2 regions of the Labrenzia sp. 5N genome follow, and region 1 is predicted to be linked to the other one. Evidence: predicted binding sites of a transcription regulator. Region 1 holds the regulator's gene; the other holds the start of a gene.
The links. The regulator LexA, encoded in region 1, represses DNA repair genes until DNA is damaged. The targets are predictions, from matches to a motif close to TGTTCNNNNTGTGTTCNG.

Region 2: the regulator LexA is predicted to act here: its motif matches at 1,783-1,800, upstream of uvrA (excinuclease ABC subunit UvrA).

The regions. Positions count from the first base shown of each region.
Region 1 covers NZ_JAAZTM010000020.1:126,079-129,823, reverse strand. Annotated here, with positions in the region: gene HEP89_RS21135 (acyl-CoA synthetase) at 1-427, shown strand, start outside; gene HEP89_RS21130 (hypothetical protein) at 520-1,323, shown strand; gene lexA (transcriptional repressor LexA) at 1,445-2,155, shown strand; gene HEP89_RS21120 (ComEC/Rec2 family competence protein) at 2,160-3,745, opposite strand, start outside.
Region 2 covers NZ_JAAZTM010000020.1:379,803-383,547, reverse strand. Annotated here, with positions in the region: gene uvrA (excinuclease ABC subunit UvrA) at 1-1,586, opposite strand, end outside; gene HEP89_RS22280 (single-stranded DNA-binding protein) at 2,171-2,725, shown strand; gene HEP89_RS22275 (hypothetical protein) at 2,787-3,263, opposite strand.

The DNA of each region.
Region 1 (3,745 bases):
GGAAGACGAAGACGCCAACCAGAAGTCTTTCCGGAACGGCTGGTTCCGCACCGGAGACATCGGTCACATGGATGAACAGCGCTACCTCTTCCTGACAGGCCGAGCGTCGGACATGTACATTTCTGGTGGCTCCAACGTCTACCCGAAGGAAGTCGAGGAAGTGCTGCTTACACATCCGGATATTTCCGAGGTCGCAATTCTCGGCATTCCGGACAGGCAATGGGGCGAAGTCGGCCTAGCCGTTTGCGTGGCTGCCCCAGACAAGTCACCCGACCATCAGGAACTCAGCGACTATCTGAACGGCAAGATCGCCCGCTACAAGATGCCTGCACGTTATCTCTTCATTCCCGCAATGCCGACAAGCGCCTATGGCAAGATCACCAAGAAACTGGTGCGGGAGCATTTGACCGAGAAAGGCCTGTTATGAGACGGCCCGCCCCCAGGTCTCTGTCCGACATTCGTCATCCCGGCCCAGCAGCCATCAATCGGCTCCCCCATGCCAGATGTCTGGCGAAACCATTGGAAATCTCCCTGGCAGAGCAAACTCCCTTGCTGGAGGCGCTGGGCCGCTTCGCCACGCACCAAGGACTGAGCTCCGCCGTTCTCGATCTTTCCGGGCTCACGCTCGAAGCGTTCGACTTCGTAATGCCTGCCTGTGCAATTGATGACAGACATGCAGCCTGGTACAGCGACACGCACTCCTCGAAAGGCGCAACGCTGGAGTCCGCAGTTGCCATTCTCGGGATACGAGATGGTGAATGGTTCGCTCATGTACACGCCTATTGGCGTGAGGAAGAAGTCGAGCACCTTGGCCACTTACTGCCGCATACGCTGAAGGTTGCGCATCAGGGGGCCATCAAAGGGTACGGCCTGCAAGGCGCAGCCTTCGTGGCATCGCTGGATCCGGAAACCGAATTCACGCTGTTTCGTGTGCAGCAGGATGACAAACAGTCACGGACAACCGATTACAATGCGCTTATCACCACACTCGCTCCGTTTGCCGATCTGACGGACAGCATCCAAGAACTCGCAAAAGAGCTGAAAGCCCCCTCCTACGAGGTCTATGGACTGGGCAGTCTGGCCGGAGCAGCGTTTCGCGATGCCCAGCCGATGACAGGTCTGATCTCCGAGATACTCCTGACTGAAAACGCTGGCGCGAAACCGGATCAAGAGCTTTGCGTCCCAATCCGCGCCGTTGATCTCGAAGGTGCACTGCATCGGGGCATTCTCACCACTGGTGACGCGCCGACTTTGATCACCTGTGAACTGCTGATCATGACCGGATCGAAGGACGACCTAAATCCGATATCGGAGACGGATTGAATACGGCAACTTGTTCGAAGCCAAGAACAGTAAGAGAACATTTACCCTTGCAGAACACAATGAGAACAGGTACCATGTTCTTGATTTGTACCAGATGTTTTCTCGGTCAGGGGACGCCTACATGCTGACGCGCAAGCAGTACGAACTGCTCATGTTCATTCACGAAAGACTGAAAGAAACCGGTGTGCCGCCGTCTTTCGACGAAATGAAGGATGCGCTCGACCTGCGCTCCAAGTCCGGCATTCACCGCCTGATCACCGCGCTTGAAGAACGTGGCTTCATCCGGCGCCTGCCGAACCGGGCCAGAGCCATGGAGGTTGTTCGTCTTCCGGACTCCATCGCACCCGGCCTGGGCGCTCCACGGCCAAGAGGCAGCTTCTCACCTGAAGTCATTGAAGGCTCACTCGGCAAACCGGAGCCTGAAAAAGCTGCACCGGTGCCGGTGTCCAGTGTTACGGAAATCCCCGTCATGGGCCGCATTGCAGCCGGCGTGCCCATCGAGGCCATTCAAACACACAGCCATTCCATCACAGTGCCGCAGGACCTGCTTGGTCGCGGGGAACACTACGCGCTGGAGGTTCGTGGTGATTCCATGATTGAGGCCGGCATTCTGGACGGTGATACCGTTCTTATCCGCCGGACCGACAGCGCCGACAGTGGCGACATCGTGGTTGCACTTGTGGACGATGAAGAAGCCACCTTGAAGAGGCTGCGCAAGAAAGGCGCTTCCATCGCTCTTGAAGCAGCCAACCCGGCTTATGAAACCAGGATCTTCGGTCCCGGCCGCGTTCGTGTTCAGGGCCGCCTCGTTGCCCTGTTTCGTCAGTATTGACCAGTCACTCCTCTGCGCGCGCTTCGGTCACCGAGGCGCGCTCGGCTAGACGCAGGCTGTCTCTCGTTACCGTACCCTGGTGATGCCAGGGGCGCGGTGGGTCCGGGATGGCAAACTTCAGTTTCTCGATTTTCAGATTTTCGTTTGGCGGATGGCCCGGTGCACCGGCTCCGCTCGTAGCATTTGCGGCCTCGCTGAAATCACCGGGCGATAGCCAGATGGAGACGGCACCACGTTCGGTGCGCGTACCGTGATCCAGAACGAGGGTTGCGCCGCAGCTCTCCGGAGCGACAAGATCGGTCACGACCAAATCGGCATATCGGCAATCCAGCTGAAACGATTCAAATGTCTTTGGCTGCGCGATTGCAAAAAAGGATCGCTTGCCATCCAGCCGTTCTGCGTCCTCTGAATTGACGTAGGCCCTGATGACACAACCGTCGTCATCGCAATTTCTTTGAGGCGATTTCATCTTGCGCGACAAGATCGCATCATTCCTCACTCCTTCCGACTGCAGCCATAGATCACTTGCAAACGATCTCCCCCTTGCTGCGTAACGCAAAGTTCCCGTTTCATCGCGGGCAGCTATTCGAGAGCCGCTTGCAGCAATCTGGATATCGGGAGGCCGGCTGGTAAGAACAATCAATATTCCTGCGACGAGAGGCACTCCGGCGAGCACACGCTTTCTGCCAGGCACCAACAATCCGGCAAATAATGCTGATAGCAACAGCAATGCAGCAGCCCCGTCGAGCCTTCCGGAAGTTCCGCTGCCGGCATCAAGGACTGCGGTAAAGGAAGCAACCCTCAACAGAAGTGAAACTCCGAAAGACATGACAGCCAGAGGGAGAGCTGCAAGGCCGAAGGGCATCAGAACGAATGCAAGTACTCCCATCGGCATCACAACAAGTGAAAACACCGGCATTCCCAGCAAGTTGCCGACAAGGCCATAGGGCGCGATGCGGCTGAAGTGATGAGCTCCTATTATGCCGGTCGCCAGCCCTGCGACCAATGCGGTGACGAACAGCCCTGCAACCCACTTGCCGAGGTAAAGACAAGTCGCCATGCCCCATCCGGACAGTCTTTCACCAGATGACAGAGAACGATCTCGCTGCCGCCACAGGTCATATACGGCGACCAGGCAGATCACGGCAGCGAAGGACATCTGGAAGCCGGGAAAAAACAACCGCTCAGGAGCAATCAGCAAGAGTACGAGGCCAGCCAACGCTACGCTTCGCAGGGTCAGGCCGCGTCGCCCCACCAGAATTCCGACAAAGACAATCGCGATCATCAGGAACGATCGTTGCGTCGCAACCGCACTACCGGACAGAAGCAGATAGACAACTGCAGCACCAAGGGCTGAAAGCGCGGCCCATTTGTGCACCGGCCACCTGAGCGTCAGGACCGGCACCAAGGAAAAGAGCAGCAAGACCGCGCCATAGGCGCCGCCTGCAAAGAGCGCCATATGCAGTCCGGAAATTGCAAGAATGTGAGCCAGTCCGGCGGCCCGTAAAATCTCTTCCTGCTCTTCGGTTATACCGCTGCGGTCTCCAACCAGAAGAGCAATGATCAGTGCGGTTTCCGGCCCTTCCGAAA
Region 2 (3,745 bases), 250 kb from region 1:
CCCGAGCCAATCTGCGAGGCGAGGCGGATACGCTGGCTTTCGCCGCCTGACAGTGTTCCGGAAGACCGGGACAAGGTAAGATATTCAAGGCCAACGTCATTCAGGAACTTCAGCCGCTCGCGAATTTCCTTCAGGATGCGACCTGCGATTTCGCTCTGCTTGTCGTTCAGTTGCTCCGGCAGGGCTTCAAACCAGAGGCTTGCATCGCGAATGGAATGTTCGGTGATCTGACCGATATGCCTGCCGGCGATCTTGACGGCAAGCGCTTCCGGTTTCAGACGGAACCCGCTGCAAGCCGGGCAGGCATGATCGGATTGAAACCTTGCCAGTTCCTCGCGAACCCAGGTGGATTCCGTCTCGCGCCAGCGCCGCTCGATATTGCCGATTACACCTTCAAAGGTCTTTTCTGTCCGGTAGCTGCGGACGCCGTCATCATAGACGAATTCAATCTTCGCATTGCCGGTTCCATGAAGAATTGCCTCGCGCACTTCCGAAGGAAGATCCTTCCAGGGCGTTGCCATGGACACCTTGAAATGACTGCAGAGTGCTTCCAGCGTCTGGGCATAATAAGGTGATGTCGACCCTGTCTTCGCCCACGGCAGGACAGCTCCTTCGCGCAAGGAAAGCGAGTGGTCAGGAACAACCAGGTCTTCCTCGAAGGCGAGTGTCGTTCCAAGGCCATCACAAGTGGGGCAGGCACCGAAGGGATTGTTAAACGAGAACAGGCGCGGCTCGATCTCCGGAATGGTGAAGCCGGATACCGGGCAGGCAAATTTTTCGGAAAAGATCAGCCGTTCCGGGTTGCCGTTCTCGTCGGTCTTGTCGGCAAATTCGGCAATTGCAATGCCGTCGGCAAGTTTCAGCGCCGTTTCCAGTGAATCGGCAAGCCGACCGGAGATATCGTCACGCACGACGATACGGTCTACGACGACGTCGATATCGTGCTTGAATTTCTTGTCGAGGGCAGGGGGCTCGGAAATCTCATGGAAGGTTCCGTCGATCTTGACGCGCTGGAAACCCTTCTTCATCAGCTCGGCAAGTTCCTTGCGATACTCGCCCTTGCGGCCGCGAACCATCGGCGCGAGCAGGTAGAGGCGGGCACCTTCTTCCAGCTCCAGAATGCGATCGACCATCTGGCTGACGGTCTGGCTTTCGATAGGCAGACCGGTGGCGGGGGAATAGGGAACGCCGACTCGCGCAAACAAAAGGCGCATGTAATCGTAGATTTCCGTAACCGTTCCGACCGTGGAGCGCGGATTGCGGGACGTGGTCTTTTGTTCGATGGAGATTGCCGGAGACAGTCCGTCGATCTGGTCGACGTCCGGTTTCTGCATCATTTCCAGGAACTGGCGCGCGTAGGCGGACAGGCTTTCCACGTACCGCCGCTGTCCTTCTGCATATATGGTGTCGAAGGCGAGTGACGACTTGCCAGAGCCAGACAGGCCGGTCATGACAATCAACTTGTCGCGGGGCAGGTCCAGGTCGACGCCCTTCAGGTTATGCTCCCGTGCGCCACGGATGCTGATGACCCGTGTTGGGTCCGCCTTCCAGGCTTCTTCCGACTGCGATCCCTTGGCTGTCTTCATTGTCGTTCTTCCTGACCGCATGCGTCGCCCAAAGACGATTGTTGCTCGCGCATACGCTAAGATGGTCCATTGCCGATGATGTCTGTTTGCCCCGATATAGCAGTTTCGGGCGGAGCTTCCAGTGAGGCATTTTCATTATCGTGCCAGAGGCACTTGTCGATGCGATGCCTGATTGAATCGCTTTTACAGAAATGATAAGAACAAAACAAGTACATTAACGATTACCGCGTCAGGAGCCGAGCAGAAATAGGTGACCGAAACCTCGCAGTTCATGAGATAATGTCCTGACAGAAAAATCGGGGCTTGATTGGAACAAAAGTGGAGCAAATTGTAACTTGGCGCAATCAAGGATTGTGTCTGTCGATTTTGCTCGAATTTTAGGCGGATGAACCAGGCGGCAGTTTGTGAGTTGCCTTGTGGAAAATGAGTGAAGCCTGGCGAAAATAGCGGCGAAGCTGTTGGCGTGCCGTTAGGGTTCTGGTTTCTAGCAGCAAAGCTTGCAACGTTGACCGTTTATCGACACGTGCCGGAGAAGCACACGAACATCGTCGGCGGGGTCAACGAAAAACAAACAGGAGTTCAGTATGGCGGGCAGCGTCAACAAAGTAATTTTGGTCGGCAATCTGGGAGCAGACCCGGAAATCCGCCGTACGCAGGATGGCCGCCCGATCGCCAATCTCCGGATTGCGACGTCGGAATCCTGGCGCGACCGCAACACCGGTGAGCGTCGTGAAAAGACGGAGTGGCACCGTGTCGTGATTTTCAACGACGGTCTTTGCAAAGTTGCGGAGCAATATCTGCGCAAGGGATCAAAGGTTTATCTCGAAGGCCAGCTTCAGACCCGCAAATGGCAGGATCAGTCCGGTCAGGACCGGTACTCCACCGAGATCGTGCTGCAGGGCTTCAACTCCAACCTGACCATGCTTGACGGCCGCGGCGAAGGTGGCGGTGCATCCGGCGGTCTTCCCGATTACGGCAATGACTCACAAGGCGGAGGTGGCTTCGGCGGCGGCGGTTCCGGTTCCGGTTCCGGCGGGAATTTCGGTGGTGGCTATGGCGGCGGTTCCAGCAGCGGTGGCGGTTACGGCGGTCCGTCCGGTGGCGGTGGCGGCCCCATGGACGACGAAATTCCGTTCTGATCTTTTTCTGCGTTAGCGGGTGCGGTCCCATGCTTTGGGGCCGCGCACCAGGGTATGTTGATCAACCGCCGACGTTTGGGTCGTAAGGCGTGTTCGGGTCATCAACGCCGTCGTAATATTCCTTCGCACTGCCGAGACCGCAGTGATAGACGGCTTCTTCTGCGCGTGTGTCGCCACCCGTAATCGGGGCGCCGTTGTGATGCGCGAATTCATGAATGATGGTGGCCAGCACCATCCACCTGCCCATTTTAAAGGCCCGGTCACCAACCGCGATTTCCCCGGAAGGAACGTGGATTTCCCCATGTAGCGGTGAAATGGTCGGTCCGTAATTCACCCAAATCGAGCTGTCGTTGATCATGTCCGACAAGCTTCGCCCCTTGGGTAGCGTCCGGAAATAGGCATTACATCCCGGGTTGTTCTTGACCATCTTGAAAAGCTTGTTTCTGGCCCATTTCAGCTTTGAATACTGGGAAGAGTTGAAACTTGTGTATTTCCAGATCGGTGACGAATGGTCACCAACATTGAATTGAAACGGCATTTGGCTCTCCGGTAATGTCTCACGTACTCGTGAAGCCGTAGATACGCCGTTGACGAAGAAGGCGGCGTGATGCCAATCACGCCAGGTTGTTTTTCCAAACAGCCGCAGTTCTGCCGTTTCTGGCACCGTGATGGTGGGCAGCTGTACTGTCAGCAACGAGGCAAAATCGTCACAGTCGGCTGATTTCAAACCTGTGTAGGACGGCGCCCCTTAACCATCTGATGAACCCTGTTATAGTATCAAACGGTTTACGGGCGCAGTTTCCGGGAATCGGGTCGCGGGGCCCGGTTGCACGGTAACTGCGTTGCCATATCACGCTCGGATGTAGAACATCCTCGGCGGATATGCCGAACAGCCTTCGATCCTTGCAGGGAAGCGATAAAACCCTGGTGACTTGGGCAAGGCGTCAGGTTCGAAAAGATTTAAAATAAGCGGGTTTAGACAATGCGAGCGAATGCAATGGCACTGAGCGAATGTACCAG